DNA from 4 places in the Mesorhizobium sp. 8 genome. Region 1 is predicted to be linked to each of the others. Evidence: predicted binding sites of a transcription regulator. Region 1 holds the regulator's gene; each other region holds the start of a gene.
What was found. The regulator PhoB, encoded in region 1, activates phosphate uptake and scavenging genes when phosphate is short. The targets are predictions, from matches to a motif close to TGTCATNNANCTGTCAT.

Region 1 (4,961 bases):
GTGAAAGCCGAGCCCTGCGCGAGCGCGAGGCGACGGTGCGCCGCTTCGCGCTGACCGATCTCATTTTCCGCGGCGTGGCCAAGGGTTCGGCCATCCTCGTGCTCCTGATCCTCAGCGGCGTCGCCGTCTCGCTGGTCGTCGGCGCCTGGCCGGCGCTGGCCAAGTTCGGCCCCGCATTCCTCGGCACCGAAAGCTGGAATCCGGTGACGGAGAATTTCGGCGCGCTGGCGCCGATCTACGGCACGGTCGTCACCTCGGCCATCGCCCTCCTGATCGCCGTGCCCATCGGCCTCGGCATCGCGGTCTTCCTGACCGAACTCTGCCCGCGGCCGCTGCGCCGGCCGATCGCCATCGCCGTCGAGCTTCTGGCCGGCATTCCGTCCATCATCTACGGCATCTGGGGCCTATTCGTCTTCGCGCCGTTCCTGCAGCGCACGGTGCAGCCCTTTATCATCTCCGTCTTCCATGACGTGCCGGTGCTGAACTCGCTGTTCGCCGGCCCGCCCTACGGCATCGGCATGCTGACCTCGGCGCTGATCCTGGCGATCATGGTGCTGCCTTTCATCACCTCCATCACCAAGGACGTGTTCGACACGGTGCCGACGGTGCTGAAGGAATCTGCCTACGGCGTCGGCTGCACCACCTGGGAGGTCATGCGCCGCATCGTCATTCCCTATACCCGCGTCGGCATCATGGGCGGCGTCATGCTGGGCCTCGGGCGCGCGCTCGGCGAGACCATGGCGGTGACCTTCGTCATCGGCAACGCGCACCGGGTCTCCGCCTCGCTGTTCGCGCCCGGCACGACGATCTCGGCCACCATCGCCAATGAATTCACCGAGGCCGACGGCGAGATCTACACCTCCTCCCTGATCGCGCTCGGCCTGATCCTGTTCGTCATGACCTTCATCATCCTCGCCGCCGCCCGCTACATGCTGTTGCGGATCGAGCGCCGCGCCGGAGCCTGACAGATGTCCGCTGCCTCCTCGCTCTATAGCCGCCGCAAGGCTCGCAATTCGGTGATGATGACGCTGTGCGTCGTCGCCGCCGGCATCGGGCTTGCCTGGCTGGCGCTGATCCTCGGCGCGCTGCTTTGGAAAGGGCTCGCCGGCCTCAACCTCGCCGTCTTCACCGAGATGACGCCGCCGCCCGGCGAAGCCGGCGGCCTGTTGAACGCCATCGCCGGCTCGGTCGCCATGACGGTCATCGCCGTCGTCGTCGGCACGCCGGTCGGCATCCTCGCCGGCACCTACATGGCGGAATACGGCCGCTTCTCGAAGATCACCGTGGTGGTGCGCTTCATCAACGACATCCTGCTGTCGGCGCCGTCGATCATCATCGGCCTGTTCATCTACGAATTGATGGTGCGGCCGATGGGCCATTTCTCGGCGCTGGCGGGTGCGGTGGCGCTCGCCATGCTGGTCATCCCGGTGGTGGTTCGCACCACCGAGGACATGCTGAACCTCGTGCCCAACGCATTGCGCGAAGCCGGCACCGCGATCGGCGCGCCGCGCTGGATCGTCATCCGCTCGGTCGCCTACCGGGCGGCGCTTTCGGGCATCGTCACCGGCATTCTGCTCGCCGTCGCCCGCATCTCCGGCGAAACGGCGCCGCTGCTCTTCACCGCGCTCAACAACCAGTTCTGGTCGGGCAACCTTAACGCGCCGATGGCCAGCCTGCCGGTGACCATCTTCCAGTTCGCGCTCAGCCCCTATGAGGAGTGGCAGCAACTGGCCTGGACCGGCGCGCTCATCATCACCTTCACCGTGCTGGGCTTGAGCATCTTCGCCCGCAGCCTGACCGGACGCAGGATCTAAAGGATCATGAAACCCATGCTCTCCAACGAAATCATCACGGCCGACGTCATCAACGCGGCGACGCCGAAGACCAAGATCGAGGTGAAGAACCTCAATTTCTACTACGGCGAATCGAAGGCCCTGAAGGACATCACGCTCTCCCTGCCGGAGCGCAGCGTCACCGCCTTCATCGGCCCGTCGGGCTGCGGCAAGTCCACGCTGCTGCGCGTCTTCAACCGCATCTACGAGCTTTACCCGAAGCAGCGCGCCGACGGCGAGGTGCTGCTCGACGGCGAAAACATCCTCGACCGGTCGCAGGATTTGAACCTCCTGCGCACCAAGATCGGCATGGTGTTCCAGAAGCCGACGCCGTTCCCGATGTCGATCTACGAGAACATCGCCTTCGGCATCCGCCTTTACGAAAAGCTGACGAAGGCGGAGATGGACGAGCGCGTCGAACAGGCGCTGAAGCGTGCCGCCCTGTGGACCGAGGTCAAGGACAAGCTCGACGCCAGCGGCACCTCGCTGTCCGGTGGCCAGCAGCAGCGCCTGTGCATCGCCCGCACGGTGGCGGTGAAGCCCGAGGTGATCCTGCTCGACGAGCCGTGCTCGGCGCTCGATCCGCTGTCGACGGCGCGCATCGAGGAACTGATCGACGAGTTGCAGGCTGACTACACCATCGTCATCGTCACCCACAACATGCAGCAGGCGGCGCGCGTCTCGGCGCAGACCGCCTTCATGTATCTCGGCGAGCTGATCGAGTTCGACAAAACCGAGAAGATCTTCACCGCGCCTAGCGAAAAGCGCACGCAGGACTACATCACCGGCCGCTTCGGCTGACCGCCAGCACGGATACGGAAACAGCATCATGGCTGAACATACGGTCACCTCCTTCGACGACGATCTCGCCCATATCAGCCGGCTTGTCGGCGCGATGGCCGATCTCGCCGGCACGATGGTCGGCGACGCCACGCGGGCGCTGATCGAGAGCGACACCGGGCTCGCCCAGCGCGTGGTGTCCGACGACGTGGTGATGGATGCGCGCCAGCGCGAGCTCGACAATCGCGCCATCACCCTCATCGCCAAGCGCCAGCCGATGGCGGACGATCTGCGCGCGGTGGTTGGCGCCATCCGCATGGCGGGCGATCTCGAGCGCATCGGCGACCTTGCCAAGAACATCGCCAAGCGCGTCGGCGCCGTCGGCCAGGGCGGCATGTCGCGCGAGCTTTCGCATTCCATCGACGCCATGGCGCAACTGGTGCTGATCCAGGTCAAGGGTGTCGTGGAAGAATACAGCGCCGGCGATACCGCGGCGCTGGCGCGGCTCAGGAACGACGACGAGCGCATTGACGTGAAATACACCTCGGTGTTCCGCGAGCTTCTCACCTACATGATGGAAGATCCGCGCAACATCACCGCCTGCACGCACCTGTTGTTCTGTGCCAAGAATCTCGAGCGTATCGGCGACCATGTGACGAACATCGCCGAAAACGCGTATTATGTGCTGACCGGCGAGCAGTTGCCGGCGGCGCGGCCGAAGACCGACGAGACGGCGATGCCGGCACCGGCCGCGTGAAGGCACAGACGGGATGGTTGCAATGATCGCGCCGCGCATCATGGTGGTGGAGGACGAGGAGCCGCTGGGCGTCCTGCTCCGCTACAATCTGGAATCGGAAGGCTACCAGGTCGAGGTGGTGACGCGCGGCGACGAGGCCGAGCTGCGTCTGCAGGAGAACGTGCCCGACCTTCTGGTGCTGGATTGGATGGTGCCGGCGGTGTCCGGCATCGAACTGTGCCGGCGCCTCAGGATGCGGCCGGAGACGGAACGGCTGCCGGTCATCATGCTGACCGCGCGCGGCGAGGAGAGCGATCGGGTGAGGGGGCTTTCCACCGGGGCTGACGACTATCTGGTCAAGCCGTTCTCGACGCCGGAGTTCATGGCCCGGGTCAAGGCGCTGCTGCGCCGCGCCAAGCCGGAAGTGCTGTCCTCGATGCTGAAGGTCGGCGACATCGTGCTCGACCGCGAGCAGCACAGGGTCTACCGCAAGAAGAACGAACTCAAGCTCGGGCCGACCGAATTCAAGCTGCTGGAATTCATGATGCGGCATCCCGGCCGGGTGTTCTCGCGCACGCAACTGCTCGACAACGTCTGGGGCGAGACCGTCTATATCGACGAGCGCACGGTGGACGTCCATGTCGGGCGGCTGCGCAAGGCCGTCAACAACGGCCGCATGCCCGACATCATCCGCACCATACGCGGCGCCGGCTACGCGATCAGGGAAGATTGATCCCGTTCCGGCCGGCGGTGGGGTCGCCTCCATTGCGTTGACGCGGGGACTTGCTAGAAAGAGGCAGGACTTCACGGCGCGCGAAACCCCGCAGTTGAAAAAGCTCTTTCCAATCATGGCCTTCGTGGCCGTTGCGTTGGCCAGCCTGATCATGGCGGGGTTCGCCTACTTCGCCACGCAGGAAGCCGCCCGCATCAAATTCTCGGCAACGGCGGACGACGCGCTGAACCGCATCGAAAGCCGCGTCGACCTGCATCTTTCACTGCTGCGTTCCACCCAGGCGCTGTTCGACGCCCGCAACGGCAACATTTCGAGCAGCGAATTCAAGTCGTTCTTCGACGCGCTCGACGTCGACGGCAATTTCGCCGGCCTGCGCGGCATCGGCTTTCTGAAGATGGTCAAGGCGGGCGACGAGGCGGTGGCGGAGCGCATCATCCGCCGCGATCACGGCTTCGACCGCGCCATCTTCCCGGCCTCGAATACACCCTGGCGCGCGCCCGTCGTGCTGTTCGAGCCGCTCGACCCGGCGAGCCAGAAGGCGATCGGCTACGACATGATGAGCGATCCCGTGCGGCGCGCGGCGATCGAGAAGGCGGCGGCCGACGACGAGCAGCACGCCAGCGGCCTGACGATGCTGGGCGAGGAGACAGGTGCGGACCAAGCCTATGCCGGCTTCATCGTCTTCGTGCGGCTGAACGTGCGGACCGCGCCGGACAGCATCGAATCGTCGGGCAAGACGGCGACCGGCTTCCTGTTCGCCTCCTTTCGGGCGCAGCAGCTTTTCCAGGCGGCGCTGCGGCGCGAGCCACTGCTGCCGGTCAATATCGAGGTCTATGACGGCGCACCGGAGGCGGGGCGGCTGCTGTTCCGCTCGGAGACT
Region 2 (4,961 bases), 210 kb from region 1:
GATGCCCCAGAAGAGAGGCCGGCAGCATATCGATGAACGCATCCATCTGGACATGCAGGAACGGCTCGCGCGTGATCTCTTGCAGCGCTCTGGCGATCGAGCCCTTGCCGGCGCTGCCGACGCCGTTGAGGAGGATGATTGTCGTCATGCCCTGTCTTTCACCGGTTGCGCATGACCACGCAGGCGCCGCCCACCTGCCGCACCTTGCCGCAGACGTCGTTGGCGGCCTGCCGGCTGTCGGCGCCGATGCGCACAGCATAGATTCCGCGCCGTGCATAGTTGACCCGAACGCGGCTGACCACCGGCTCGTAATCCCCCAGCGCGGCCGGGAAACGGCCCTTGAGCCGCTGCCACTGCCGGATCGCCGCCGCGCGGCGGAAGGAGCCGGCCACCTGAACGCCCCAGGGCTTGGTCGGGATGGTCGCCATGGCGACGACCGAGGCTTCGAGCACCGGTAATTTGCGGCAGGCTACGCCGAACGGCATTTTCCCGTCAAGCGGATGGATCGTGCCCTGATAGGCGCTGTCGGTGAAAACGTCCGATGCCTCGCCCATGATCTCCTGCACGTAATCCTCCGTCTCCAGCGGCAGGAAACCACCGGAAGACAGCCAGCGCGAGACGCGCGCCTCGCCGGCATTGTAGGCCGCAGCCGCAAGCCCTAGATTGCCGTAGCCGGCGCGCATCTCGGCAAGGTAGGCGGCCGAGGCGGCGAGCGCCTGGCCGACGTCGAACGGATCGGCAAGATTGCGCATTTTCGCCGTGCCCGGCATGAACTGGGCGATGCCCTCGGCGCCCGCCGGGCTGACCGCGTTGGGATCGAAACGGCTTTCCTTCCAGATCAGCCGGGCGAAGAAATCCTTCGGCAGCCCGTTATAGTCGGCCTGCGCGGCGATCAGGTCGCAAACCCGCCCGATGAGCCGTTCCTTCGCCGAAAGGGAATGCGGCGGATCGGCGTATGCCGGTGCGCTCCCCGCCAGCCAGGCAAGACCGAACCATGAAAAGCAAAGAAGACAGGCGGCGAACGCCCTTCGCATCGCCTATTCGGCCGCCCTGGCACCGGTGCCGAAGCGCTGCTCGATATAGTCGGCGACCATCTTCTGGAAGTCTTCCGCGATGTGCGGCCCGCGCAGGGTCGCCGCCTTTCGGCCGTCGATGAAGACCGGCGCGGTCGGCGTCTCGCCGGTGCCGGGCAGGGAAATGCCGATATCGGCATGCTTGGATTCGCCGGGGCCGTTGACGATGCAGCCCATCACCGCGACCTTCAGTTCCTCGACGCCCGGATAGCGCTCGCGCCAGAGCGGCATGTTGATGCGGATGTCCTCCTGGATCGACTGCGCCAGTTCCTGGAACACAGTGGAGGTGGTGCGGCCGCAGCCGGGGCAGGCGGCGACGATCGGCACGAACTGGCGGAAGCCCATGGTCTGCAACAGTTCTTGCGCCACCTGCACCTCGCGCGTGCGGTCGCCGCCGGGTTCCGGCGTCAGCGAGATGCGGATGGTGTCGCCGATGCCTTGCTGAAGCAGGATGCCCATCGCGGCGGAAGAGGCGACGATGCCCTTGGAGCCCATGCCGGCCTCGGTCAGGCCGAGATGCAGCGCATGGTCCGAGCGCTTGGCAAGTTCGGTGTAGACGGCGACAAGGTCCTGCACCCCGGAAACCTTGGCCGACAGGATGATCTTGTCGCGGGAAAGGCCGATCTCCTCGGCCATATGGGCCGACAGGATCGCCGACTGCACGATCGCCTCGCGCATCACCTCCAGCGCCGTCATCGGCGAGCCCTTGGCCTGATTCTCGTCCATCAACCGGGTGAGCAGGTCCTGGTCGAGCGAGCCCCAGTTGACGCCGATGCGCACCGGCTTGTCGTGGCGGATCGCCATTTCGACGATGTCGGCGAACTGGCGGTCGCGCTTGTCCTTGAAGCCGACGTTACCGGGATTGATGCGGTATTTGGCCAGCGCGGCGGCACAGGCCGGATGGTCGGCCAGCAGCTTGTGGCCGATATAGTGGAAGTCGCCGACCAGCGGCACGAAGACGCCGAGCCGCTCCAGCCGCTCGCGGATCTTCGGCACGGCCGCCGCACTTTCGTCGCGGTCGACGGTGATGCGCACGATCTCCGAGCCGGCGCGATGGAGCGCCGCCACCTGCGCCACCGTCGAATCGACATCGGCCGTATCGGTGTTCGTCATCGACTGCACGACGACAGGCGCGGTGCCGCCGACCATGACGCCGCCGACATCGACGCCGACCGAGGTGCGGCGCGGGAAAGGAGAAGAAAAATATCCGGTCATGCCGGCGGTCCCGATTGAGGGCGAACTGTGCCCGGTTCGGCGCCCGGCCGTAAAAGGGATGGCCGTCCGCGCACATGGAAATCCGCGCATGAGGTGACGGACGAAATGCGGCTTGTCAATGCCGATGACGGGGCAACGGCCGGATGCGATGGCAAATTAGGCTATAGGTCGCATGCAGGCGGGAGAACCTCGACCGCCGCGCAAAACGCTGTCGTCGCGTCAGACCAATCGCCGCGATCGCACGGAAGGCTTGAAATCAACCGCAAAAGCCATCCTCCAGCGACGGCTGCCGCTGGAGCCGGTTTTCGCGTCGCCCCGGGGCGTTCGCGTCTATGGCAAGGATGTTGTCAGTGGGTCGTCGGCTCTATCCTGAGTTTCTCAATCTCGTCCTTGATGGCCAGCTTGCGTCGCTTGAGGTTGGCGATCTCGAGATCGTCCACCGAGGGGTGCAGCATCGCTTCATCGATCTCGCGCTCGATGTCGCCATGCTTCCTCTTCAGCTCATCAAGATGGGATGCAAGAGACATGATTGGTTCTCCCTTTCATGGTTTCCTCGATTGCAACCGCCGAAGGCGTAGTCCACCGCAGGGCCGCCTTCATGACGGCTGGATGACAGTCTGCCATCATCGTTCCCGGATGTCGAATACAGCTTGGTAGCATTTCCCGACATTGTGAAATGTGATAAGGCGTTCGCGCCGGCGGGGAGATGCTTCGGGCCGGTCCCGCCCTGGATGCCTTCCGGCATCCGCAGACTGCAGAACGGTGGCCATGTCGGAACAGGAACAGGCCGAGATTCGTCTCGAATTCGCGCGGCTGAAACAGGAACACGCCGATTTCGACGCGGCCATCAACGCCATGATCGCGACCGGCTGCGACCCGTTGCAGATCCAGCGCATGAAGAAAAAGAAGCTCGTCCTCAAGGATCGGCTGAGCGCGCTGGAAGACCGGATCATCCCCGACATCATCGCCTGACCAGAGCATGTCTCCCGAAAGTGGGAACCGGTTTCGGGACAAAGACATGCGTAGAATCAAGAAGCTAAAGCGTGCGGAGCGAATCTGAAAGATCGCGGCACGCTTTGGGCGGCAGGCGACGCCTGCCCCGTTTTCAACGGGAAAACGACGAACGGTACTGACGCGGCGACATGCCGCGCAGGCGCCGGAATTGCCGGTTGAAATTGGCGAGCGAGGCGTAGCCGACTTCCGCCGCGATGTGCTGGATGGGCTGGTCCGTGCCCGACAGGCGCGAGCACGCCTCACCGATCCGCAGGCCGATCAGGTAGTCCGAAACGTTGGCCTGCGTGTGCTTGCGGAACATGCGGTGCAGGCCGGACGGGCTCAGCGCCGCGACCTTGGCCAATTCCTCAATGGAAACCTGCCGGTGATAGTGCTGGTGGAGATGTTGCAGGACGCGGTCCAGGCGGATGCGGTCGCCCTCGACATGCCGGGGCACCGTCGCCGACAGCGGCCTGCCGTCGTCGGCGTCCGCGATTCGCAGCAGGATATCGATCAGGCCGAGGAAGCGCCCGGCGGGCGAACGGGCGAAGATCGCCTCGAAATCGGCGGCAAGCGCCTGCCCGAGGCGGCTGTCGAACGCCAGGCCGGTCGCGGCACGGCCGACGAGACGCCCAATCGGCCGCAGTTCCACCGAACCGCCGATCAGGCCGTCGATCCATTCCCTGCGGAACCAGAACACCAGCGCGACGTGCGGAACGGCCGGATCGACCTTTTCGCGCGAAGCCCATGTATGCGGAAGGTTCGGCCCGACCAGGACGAGGTCGCCATGGCCGTAGTCGCCGACATGATCGCCGATGAAGCGCTGGCCGCGCGAATTGAGCGTCAGCGTCAGCTCGAATTCGGGATGATGATGCCACTCGAACGGGATGGCGTCGTCGAGCCGGCGGTTGAGCAGGCTCCATGACGCATCCGGTGGCGGCGACAAGTGCTCAAGATAAGGCTTCATCCGGCATCGATCTCATTCAAGACGCCGGAATAGTATCGGAATTTGCCAGCCTTCGACAACATCCCGGTGCCGGACCACCTATGCTGCCGCCATTGCCTGATGTTCAGGAAGACCACGATGGGAGACCGACATGCAAGCCACCGCAGCCCTCAAGCGCGACAGCCATCCGACCACGACCGCCACGACGCAGTTGAAGGATATCCGCAAGACCTTGCCGCTGCGCGTCCTGTCGAAGGCCGACTGGGAGCACTGGACGACGAAGGGCTATGTCATTGTCCGTCAGGCGGTGCCTGCGGCGAATGTGGAACGCCTTGCCGATCTGCTGTGGAAGTTTGACGAGAAGGACCCCGAAGACCCTTCGACCTGGTATGCGCCGCAGCGCCGCGAGCACAAGATGAAGGAGCTTAACAACACCGGCATGCTGGAGATCTACAATCACCAGTATCTCTGGGATAACCGCATGGAGCAGCGCATCTACGACACCTTCGTCGACATCTGGGACCGTGAGGACCTGTGGGTCACCATCGACCGCGCCAACCTGAACCCGCCGAAGAAGGTCAAGGGCAACCCCAACGGCTTCATCCACTGGGACGTGGATACCTCGATCCGGCCGCTGCCGATCGGCGTGCAGGGTGTGCTGAGCCTCAGGAAGCAGGATGGCGACGTCGGCGGCTTCCAGTGCGTGCCCTACCTTTTCGAGCACTTCGAGGAAT
Region 3 (4,961 bases), 870 kb from region 1:
CCGGTTTGCCGCCGCCGTCGATCTCCCAGCTCCAGCCGGCCGGCAATCCGTCGAGACCGAGGTCGATGCGCTGCGGCGGCAGGCCGTGGTTGGAAAGGGTGACGTCGACGGAGATGCTCTTGCCCGCCTGGGCGGAAAAATCCGGGTAGCGCGTGGTCAGCCACAGGCCGGCGGGCGCCTGTTGGGCGGCCGCAGCGCCGGCCGACTGGGCCCATACCGGCGGTGCCGTTGCGAGGCCGAGCCCGATGGCGACGACGGTCGCGGCAAGCAATTTCGAAGGGGTATTTAAAGACGAACGAAAGCGTGCAGGAACCACGCGTGCCTCCCCGCATAAAGTTGAAATCACATTTGTTTGCAAAGCCTTGGCGACTTCGTGCCGGGCGGAGGATGGACCGCTTTGTGGCACGAATGCGGCAAATTCCGTGCAAGCGTCATCCGCTCACGGAATTGTAAATCGCCGCGATTTCGCGTGAAGAAGCGCGTGTCGTCAGTCTTCCAGCGCGCCGGCGCGTGCGTCCGTGCTGCGCGCGCGACCCAGCAGCTTCACCAGATCGTCGCCGGCACGGGTGATGCGGTGCGAGCGGCGGGTGAGGATGGTGCCGTCCTGCGGCGCGAACACCTCGGCATGGCCGCCCTGCTCGCCGGGGCGGTGGACGACCGTCGCAAGGCGGTCGCCCTTCTTCACGCGGTCGCCCGGTTTGACGTCGTAGAGGACGGCGCCGGCCTGCGGCGCCGGCATCATGTCGATGTTTTCCAGCGGCGTGACCACGCCCTTGAAGGGGCCGGGCGCGGGCACGGACGGGTCGGCGACGACGCCGCGTGCCACCAGCAGGCGATAGAGGCCGGCGGCATCGCCTTCGGCTGTGGCGCGGTCGACATCGGCGACGCCGCGATATTCGACGGTTGTGACGACGACGCGGTCGAGCGGGCCGCCTGCCGCGAGATGCGGGTGGACGGAGGCCTCCTCGAAGGCGGCTCCGCTTTCGCCCTGCCACAGAAGCACGGCGGCCACGCCCATGGCTGCGGCACAGTCGGCCATGGCCGGCCAGAGTTCCGCCGGGACGTAGAGATAGGGCAGGCCTTCGTCGTCGCAATGCAGGTCGAGCACGATATCGTGGCCGAGCGACAGCGACAGCAGCCGCGCCTTCAGCTTCTGGTCCACGGTGGCGTGGGTGGTGTCCGGCAACAGGGCAGGGTCCGGCCGGTCCATCAGCGGAAAATCGCGGTTGAAGTTGACGCGGGTGCCGGAATGGAAGCGGCCCTGGTGGTCGCCGAACTGGTATTGCGCGCGGCCGATCGGATTGGCCCATGGCACGATGGTCAGCGCACCCAGGATGCGCCCTTCGGCCTCGGCCTTGAGAAGCATCGGCATCAGCGCGTCGATGGCGACGGTGCCCGGCAGTTCGCCGGCATGCAGCGCGGCTTGCAGATAGGCGCGGGGAGCGGCCTTGTCCGAGCCCTCGAAACGAAGAACCGGAAATTCGTAGGCAACGCCTTCGGTGTCGCCTTCAATACGCTCGACGGACTTCTTCATGGCGGCCTCCTGTTTGGCGGGAAGCCTTGCCCGTTTGTGAGGCTGGTGTCGAGTGGTCCAAAGGCGGGCTTTGTGCTGACCGCCCACCGAGTGACGATTGCGGGAGGCGGCTGGCCGCCTCCCGCTGCGGCAAAGTCAGTTCACGGCGGCGATGTTGCCGAGGCGCAGGAACAGCGTCTCGCCGGAGGAATCGTCGACGCCGTCATTGTCGGTGACGACGAAGGCGTTGCCTTCAGGATCGATGGTGAAGCCTTCCACCTTGTCGAGGACATAGCCGCTGGCGGCGGCCTTCAGGTCGGGCAGCAGATCGCGCACCAGCGTCTTTTCCACCACCGGCAACTCGCCGTCCAGCGGCGCTGGCTTGAAGGCGTCCATGGCCACCGCATAGAGCTTCTTGGTGCGGGCCAGATTGCCGATCTGGTTGTCACGCTCGATGACGTACAGCTTGCCATCGTGGGCGGTGATCTCCGACAGGCCCATCCAGCCGCCCTCCGGCTTGTCGAGCGGATAGCGCACCGCCGCCCATTGCTTCGATTTCGGCTTGTAGGCGAGCAGCTTGACCTGGCCCTTCGGATCGTCCTTCCATTCGCGCTGTATCGCCATCACCAGCGTACGGTCGTCGCCGTCGCCTATGGCGGTGACGCCTTCCAGGCCGAATCGGGTCTGTCCTGCGAGTAATTCAACGGGTAAGCCGATCTCTTCCTTGATTGCGCCTTTGCCGTCGACATGCAGCAGCGCATGCGGAACGAGCTTGGCCGCGTCGCCTTCGTTGGCAAGCCAGAAGCCGCCGTCGCCGTCGCCGGTGATGCCTTCGATGTCGAGCTTCTGCGCCGGGGCCCCGTCGCGCGTGACGAAGATCTTTGCGGCGATCAGCGCCGGCGTCCTGGCTGCGTCGACCGTGAAGATGGCCGGCGCGTTGCGGTAGAAGGAGTCCGACACGGCATAGAGCGTGCCGGGTTTGTCCGGGTCGGCGAACAGGCCGGACAGCGCGCCCCAGCCGATCGGCAGGCCGGCATCGTCATTGGCCGAGAGGATCATCGGATAGGCGGCAGGCGCTTCCGTGCGCTCATAGATCATGACATGCGAGCGGGCGAGGCCGTCCTCACCGAGATCGGTCTCGTTGGCGGTGACCAGCAGGTTGCGCTGCGGGATCGCCACCAGCCCTTCCGGGCCGATGCCGGAGGGCAGGAGCTGGAGGAACTGCGGGTCGGCGTCGCCGATCCTGTAGACGCCGACGACGGAAGCGCGCTCGGCGGCAACGAACAGCAGCTTGTCGTCGCCGAAGGCGGCGAACTCCAGCCCTTCCAGCTCGACGCCCTTCTTGTTGCGCTTGTCGGGATAGTGGCCGGCGCGGGCAATCTCGTGCTCGAAGGACGGACCGGATTCGTAAAGCACTTCGCCCTTCCTGGAAAAGACGGTGAAGCCGCGCGTGCCGCCCTTCCAGTCGCCCTCATTGGCGACGGCGAGACGGTCATTGTCCAGCCACTTAACCGCATCGGGCTCGCGCGGCGTGGGCTCGACCTTGCCGGTGAAGGACAGCGCGCCGTCCTTCCTGGTGTCGACGTTCTCCAGCGCGACGGAGCCGGCGGAGAAATGCGCCGTCACCTTGCCGCTGGCGGCATCAACGATGGCGATGTGGTTGTTTTCCTGCAGCGTGACGGCGATCTCGCCGGCTTCGTTGAAGGCGACGAACTCCGGTTCCGGGTCCTCCGGCGCCACTTCGGCGAGGCCGGTGAGATCGACCGTGCGGATCGTGGCGCAATCAGGCGTGCCGTCTTTGAGAGCGACGATCTTCAGGTTGCCGGCCGGCATCTGCGGGAGCGCGCCGTCGTTCAGGTCCTCGTCGCGTTCGTTCTCGACGGCGACGGCGAGCCAGGCCTTGTCCTTGCTGACGGCGACCGAGTCCGGCTGGCCGCCGAGATCGCAGGAGGCTTCTATCGCCTTTGTGGCGATGTCCACGACGCGAAGCTGGCCGGACGGATTGACCTTGCTCTCGGAGGTGTTGACGGCAACCAGAACCTTGCCGCCGGCAATCACGACCGAGGTCGGCTCGCCATCCATCTTGATCGAACCACCCGCCTTGGGCGCCTTCGGGTCGGTGATGTCGATGAAGCCGATACCGCCATAGGGGCTGTCGGAATAAACCAGCGTGTTGCCGTCTTCCGATGCGGAAATGATCTCGGACGAGGTGGCGGTCCCGGCGTCCGCGTCCTTCGGCAGGTTGTCGGCGACCGCGAAGGTGGCGACACGGCTGAACATCATGTCGGCATGGGCGGGCACGGCCGGGACGGCGAGCGCGGCGGCCAGCGCGAGCAGGCTTGGCTTGATGGACATCGAAAATCCCTCTCGATTGAAACAGCTTGCATTGCGCAAGCGATGTTGCAGCCGCATGAAGGGATTGTGAAAGTTTGCTGACAGTTCACCGTAGCCGTGCGGTCCCTTCTGGACCGGCACGGTTTGATGGGCGAAGCTGCAACAGGCGAGGCAGGATACGCGCATGGCGAAGACCGAACGCGAGAAGATGGCGGTGGGCGAATGGTATGCCTGCGTCGACGATGAACTCGACGCGCTCAGAACGGCGGCGCAGACGGCAGTGTTCGAGCACAATTCGCTGCCGCCCATAGTGCGCGGCGACATCGGGCCGGCCTTGCGGGCCCTGCTCGGCTCGGACGGCGAGAGCGCCCGCATCGAGGCGCCGTTCTACTGTCCCTACGGGTTCAACATCTTTCTCGGCCGGCGAACCTTCGTGAACGCCGGCTGCACCGTTCTCGACACGGCGCCGGTCCGGATCGGGGACGGCACGATGATCGGTCCTTCGGTGCAGATCTATTGCGCGGATCATCACCGGACCGTCGAAGGCCGTCGCGCCGGACTTGAGATCGCGCGGCCGGTCACGGTGGGCAACGACGTCTGGATTGGCGGCGGTGCGATCATTCTCGGCGGCGTGACCATCGGCGACGGCGCCATCGTCGGCGCAGGAGCCGTGGTGACGCGCGACGTGCCGGCGGGCGCGACGGTGGCCGGCAATCCGGCGCGGCCAATCGAACGACGGTAGAGCGCGGGCGAGGCAAAGGCCGCGGCATTGCCGCCGCGGCCTGTGCTGCGGATGAGGATATCGTCAGGCCGTCAGGATGGCCACGATCTCCAGGCTGTCGGGATCGACGATGACGATCCGGCCGTCGGCCAGTACGAAATACTCGTAGCTCTCATAAGCTGGCACGATCTTGACGATGCGGGCGGGCAGGCGATGCAGATGCACATGGCGCGGCACCGCCGTGCCGACCGTTATCTCGAAATCGATCTTGGAGACGGGCTCCACCTTTGCATCATGGATCACGTTGACAATCTGGGTTTTCTGCTCGACCGTCACATTGCTGATCGAAGCCGTCGAGTTCTTGTCGGTTGTAGTTGAGCTTTGGCCCTGCGC
Region 4 (4,961 bases), 1.9 Mb from region 1:
TTCGAGATAGCGCGGCGTGGCAAGGGCCTTGATTTCCGACGACACGCCGTCGTTGAAGATGCCGTCGTAGCGATAGGCGGTGGCGAGCGCCAGGAACGCCCTGCCCGGATGATCGACGCCGATGAAGGCGGCGTGGGCGATGATGTTGAGCGACTGCTTGCCGCGGTATTCGGGATGGGCACGCCAGCCGATGTCCGCCAGCAGGCAGGCTGCCTGGCGGTAGCGCGCCTCGTCCTCCGTCTCGTCGATACCGAAGGTGCGGAAGGCTTTTCCGGACCAGTCGACAAGCTCATGGGCGTGAGTGAGCGAGCGGGAGCGCAGCCGCGCCAATTCCTCGGCGGCCGAGATCAGCGGGTCGGCCTTGCGCGCCTCCTCGTCGAGCAGCGAATAGAGGAAGCCTTCGCGCACGCCGAGCGCCGAAACGACGATGCGCGATGGCTGCATGGCGGCAATGATCTCCTGCATCACCACCGCGCCATAGGGCAGCAGCGAGCGGCGGTTCTTCGACACGCCCTCGATGCCCTTGACCTTCTCGACCTCGCCCTTGGCGACCTGCCGCAGGAACGGCGCCACTGCCTCGACGTCGAGCTGGTAGTGGTGCATCACGTCGAGCGGATAGCCCGTCATCTGCATGTGCAGGCGCGCCAGGTTTCGCCATGTGCCGCCGACGGCATAGAAGGTTTCGCCCTTGCCGGTCTTGAGCAGCTTTGCCTTGGCCAGTTCGGCCCGTGCAATCTTCTGGGCCTGCGGCAGCGAGTTCTTCGCCATGTCCTGCAAGCGCAGGCCGCCGAGAGGAAGAGTGATGCCATCGCCGACCACCTCACCCGCGACATCGACCAGCTCCAGGCTGCCGCCGCCGAGGTCGCCGGCTATGCCATGGGCCGGATGGAAACCGCAGATGATGCCGAGCGCGGAGAAATAGGCTTCCTGCCGGCCCGACAGCACACGGATTTCCGTGCCCAGCACATCCTCCGCCCGGTGGATGAAATCCGGGCCATTGACAGCTTCGCGCGCGGCGGCCGTGGCGAGCACGTACATCTTCTCGGCGCCCGCCTGGGCGGACAGGCTGCGGAATCGGCGGAACTCCTCCATCGAGCGCGTCACCGCCTCGGGGTCGAGCTTGCCGGTCGAGACGATGCCGCGACCGAGACCCGCCAGCATCTTTTCGTTGAACAGCACGGTCGGCGAGCGCGCCAGCCCTTCATAGACGACAACGCGGATCGAGTTGGAGCCGATGTCGATGATCGACAGCGGCCGCCGGTCCTGAAGTCGACCCTGGGAATTCGCCAGCATCGGCCCCCTAGTCCGCCGCGGCGGTCTTCTTGCGGCGTCGGAACTGGGCGATCCGCTTCGGCGCATGGGATTTCAGCGCGTCGCCGCGTCCCGAAAGGCTCGGATTGGTCATGAAATATTCCTGCGCGTTGAACGGCTCCTCGCCCTCGTCCGGCACGATCCGGCGCGAAGTGCCGTCAGCCAGTACCTCGAAACTCTGCTGGTTGTCCACGATGTTGCCCAGCATGATCTGGCCGAGCACCTGTTCATGCACAGTCGGATTGGTGATCGGCACCATGGTCTCGACGCGGCGATCGAGGTTGCGCGGCATCATGTCGGCGGAGCTGATGTAGACGATGGCCTCGTCCGACGGCAGGCCATGGCCGTTACCGAAGCAGTAGATGCGGCTGTGTTCGAGGAAGCGCCCGACGATGGACTTGACGCGGATGTTTTCCGAAAGGCCCGGCACCTGCGGCCTCAGGCAGCAGATGCCGCGCACCACCAGATCGATTTCGACGCCGGCGCGGCTCGCGTCGTAGAGCGCGTCGATGACGATGGGATCGACCAGCGCGTTCATCTTCATCCAGATGCGCGCCGGACGACCTTCCTTCGCATGGCCGATCTCGTCGGCGATGTGGCCGAGGATGCGGTTGCGCAGCGTGTAGGGCGACAGCGCGATGCACATTTCCCCGGTCGGCTCGGCATAGCCGGTGATGAAATTGAAGATCTGCGCCACGTCGCGCGCGATACGGGGATCGGTGGTGAAGAAGGAGAGGTCCGTATAGATGCGCGCGGTAATCGGATGATAGTTGCCGGTGCCGAGATGCACGTAGTTGCGCAACCGGCCGTCCTCGCGCCGCACCACCAGCGACATCTTGGCGTGCGTCTTCAGTTCGAGGAAGCCAAACACGACCTGCACACCGGCGCGCTCCAGGTCGCGCGCCCAGCGGATGTTGGCCTCCTCGTCGAAACGCGCCTTCAGCTCGACCAGCGCGGTGACCGATTTTCCGGCCTCCGCCGCGTCGATCAGCGCGCGCACGATCGGACTGTCGTTGGAGGTGCGGTAGAGCGTCTGCTTGATCGCCACCACTTCCGGGTCGGCCGCCGCCTGGCGGAGGAACTGCACCACCACGTCGAAGGATTCGTACGGATGGTGGACGACGATATCCTTCTCGCGGATGGCGGCGAAGCAATCGCCGCCATGCTCGCGGATGCGCTCGGGGAAGCGCGGATTGTAGGGCACGAATTTGAGATCGTCGCGCGGCACGGCGACGATCTCGGAAATCTGGCTGAGCGCCAGCGGCCCGTTGAGCACGCTGACGCGGTTGCCGGACACGCCCAGTTCCCCGGCCACGAACTCCCGTAGTTCCTCCGGCATGCGGTGGTCGAACTCGATGCGGATCACCGAGCCGCGGCGCCGGCGCTTCAGGGCGGTCTCGAACAGCCGCACAAGGTCCTCGGACTCTTCCTCGACCTCGATATCGCTGTCGCGGATGATCTGGAACGTGCCCGAGCCCCTGACTTCGTATCCCGGGAAAAGCTTGCCGATATAAAGGCCGACCACCTCCTCCAGCGGAATGAAACGGACGTGGCCCTTGCGGTCCGGCAGGCGGATGAATCGCTTCAGCGCCGGCGGCAGGCGCAGCAACGCGCTCATCTGCTCGCCGTTCTTGCGGTGTTGAAGCTGCAGGGCGATGGAAAAGCCAAGATTGGGAATGAACGGGAACGGATGCGCCGGGTCGATCGACAGCGGGGTCAGGACCGGGAATATCTGCTCCTGGAAATGTTCCTCCAGCCAGACCTTCTCGTCCTTGGTCAACGCATCGCCGGCGATGCTCTCGATGCCTTCCTTCTCGAGCAGCGCCATCAGCGTCGAAAGGCTTTTCTGCTGGTCCTCCTGCAGGCGCTCCACCTCGCGCAGAAGCTGCTCCAGCTGCTGCTCGGGCGTGCGGCCGTCCGGGCTCCTGAGCACGATGCGCTCGCGGATCTGGCCGGCAAGGCCGGCGACGCGCACCATGAAGAACTCGTCCAGGTTGGCGGCAGAGATCGACAGGAAGCGCACCCGCTCCAGAAGCGGGTGACGCTCGTTCTGCGCTTCCTCCAGCACCCGGCGGTTGAACTGGAGCCAGGAAAACTCGCGATTGACGAAGCGGTCCGGATTGCCGCCTTCGGCACTCGCGGCATCGCTGACGGTGAACTCGGTCTGGACAGGCTTCAGTTCGTTCATGTCACGGCTTCCTCCGGCGGCTTGCCGGTTATCCGGCTCAATTTATCCACTGACAGGCTTTTGCGACAGTTTCATTTCATCGAACTTGCAAACAGGTCCGATATGCTTCAAACGCATGCTATCGACCGAAACGAGACGGGAGACGACGATGGCCGGCGGTTCCATTCCGCACTTCCAGAACGATGCCGGGCACCCGGCGATCGAGATCGGCGTGAAGGAATTCATGTGCGTCGGCGCCAACCCGCCCTTCGATCATCCGCACGTTTTCCTCGACCTCGGCGCGGACAACGAGAAGGTCTGTCCCTACTGCTCGACGCTCTACCGCTATTCGCCGAATCTCAAGGCGGACGAGACGGTGCCGGCCGGTTGCCTCTACATCGACCGCGCGGCCTGATTCCTTTTCCCGGCCGATCATGACCTCGGATGCGCGATCCCGCCCCGTCGTGATCGCCGGCGGCGGCATCGCGGGGCTGACAGCCGCACTCGCTTTTGCACGGCAGGGATTCCCGGTGCGCGTCTTCGAGCAGGCGCGACAGCTCGAACCCTTCGGCGCCGGCCTGCAGCTTTCCCCGAACGCCACGCATATCCTCGACCGGCTGGGCGTGCTTGTGCTGCTTCGGCCGAAGGCGGTGCAACCGGACGCCGTGTTGCTCAGGGACGCCGCGACGCTAAAGGTCCTTGCCCGTATTCCGCTGGGCGAGATGGCCGAAAGACGCTGGAAAGCGCCGTATCTCTCCGTCCATCGCGGCGACCTGCACGTGGCGCTTGCGGAAAAGGCGGCGCAAAACCCGGCGATCGAGATTGTCACTGGAGCGCGGGCGACCGGCGAGGTTGCCAGTCGCAACGGCATTTTGGCCGCGACTTTTGCGCACGAGGACTGCCATGAAGCAGAGGATGCCGGGCTGCTGGTCGGCGCCGACGGCGTCTGGTCCGACCTGCGCACGACACTTTTCCCGGAACGGCACCGCCGCTTTTCCGGCTCGCTGGCCTGGCGGGCGACGGTGGCGGCTGACAGCCCTGCCGGACAGGCGTTCTGCGCCGTCACCTCGCCGGATTGCGTGACCACGTTCCTCGATCCAAAATTCCATCTCGTCGCCTATCCGGTTCGCGGCGGTACGACGTTCAACCTCGTAGCCTTCACCAGAGGCCCGGCCGCGGCGGACGGCCGGTCAAGCGTCGCCGAGATAGCCGTACTGACCCACGCGATGCACCGCGCGCCGCCGGTGCTGGCCGATGTCGTGAAACAGGCGGGCGCATGGACGACATGGCCTCTCAACATCGTTGATCCGAACGGGCCCTGGACCCGCGCCGACGGCATTGTGCTGATCGGCGACGCCGCGCACGCCATGACGCCGTTCGCAGCACAAGGCGCAGCCATGGCCATCGAGGACGCCGCAACGCTGGCGCAGTCCGTCGCCATGAGGCCCAACGATCTTGCCGGCGGGTTGACGGCATGGGAGCA

Region 2: FGU64_RS13005 (DUF465 domain-containing protein) is a predicted target of PhoB. The motif match lies at 2,887-2,903, and genes of this name have one in related genera.
Region 3: FGU64_RS07565 (esterase-like activity of phytase family protein) is a predicted target of PhoB. The motif match lies at 3,935-3,951, and genes of this name have one in related genera.
Region 4: FGU64_RS02640 (RNA degradosome polyphosphate kinase) is a predicted target of PhoB. The motif match lies at 3,562-3,578, and genes of this name have one in related genera.

Annotation. Positions count from the first base shown of each region.
Region 1 covers NZ_CP040914.1:2,462,954-2,467,914, reverse strand. Annotated here, with positions in the region: gene pstC (phosphate ABC transporter permease subunit PstC) at 1-965, shown strand, start outside; gene pstA (phosphate ABC transporter permease PstA) at 969-1,814, shown strand; gene pstB (phosphate ABC transporter ATP-binding protein PstB) at 1,830-2,633, shown strand; gene phoU (phosphate signaling complex protein PhoU) at 2,662-3,369, shown strand; gene phoB (phosphate regulon transcriptional regulator PhoB) at 3,392-4,081, shown strand; gene FGU64_RS11930 (CHASE domain-containing protein) at 4,176-4,961, shown strand, end outside.
Region 2 covers NZ_CP040914.1:2,672,243-2,677,203, forward strand. Annotated here, with positions in the region: gene FGU64_RS12990 (chloramphenicol phosphotransferase) at 1-148, opposite strand, end outside; gene FGU64_RS12995 (transglycosylase SLT domain-containing protein) at 159-1,034, opposite strand; gene ispG (flavodoxin-dependent (E)-4-hydroxy-3-methylbut-2-enyl-diphosphate synthase) at 1,038-2,288, opposite strand; gene FGU64_RS13005 (DUF465 domain-containing protein) at 2,636-2,815, opposite strand; gene FGU64_RS13010 (YdcH family protein) at 3,057-3,260, shown strand; gene FGU64_RS13015 (AraC family transcriptional regulator) at 3,394-4,248, opposite strand; gene FGU64_RS13020 (phytanoyl-CoA dioxygenase family protein) at 4,379-4,961, shown strand, end outside.
Region 3 covers NZ_CP040914.1:1,589,856-1,594,816, reverse strand. Annotated here, with positions in the region: gene FGU64_RS07575 (NEW3 domain-containing protein) at 1-271, opposite strand, end outside; gene FGU64_RS07570 (succinylglutamate desuccinylase/aspartoacylase family protein) at 488-1,534, opposite strand; gene FGU64_RS07565 (esterase-like activity of phytase family protein) at 1,670-3,868, opposite strand; gene FGU64_RS07560 (sugar O-acetyltransferase) at 4,032-4,589, shown strand; gene FGU64_RS07555 (DUF1236 domain-containing protein) at 4,653-4,961, opposite strand, start outside.
Region 4 covers NZ_CP040914.1:562,209-567,169, reverse strand. Annotated here, with positions in the region: gene ppx (exopolyphosphatase) at 1-1,293, opposite strand, end outside; gene FGU64_RS02640 (RNA degradosome polyphosphate kinase) at 1,301-3,499, opposite strand; gene FGU64_RS02635 (zinc-finger domain-containing protein) at 3,648-3,893, shown strand; gene FGU64_RS02630 (FAD-dependent monooxygenase) at 3,913-4,961, shown strand, end outside.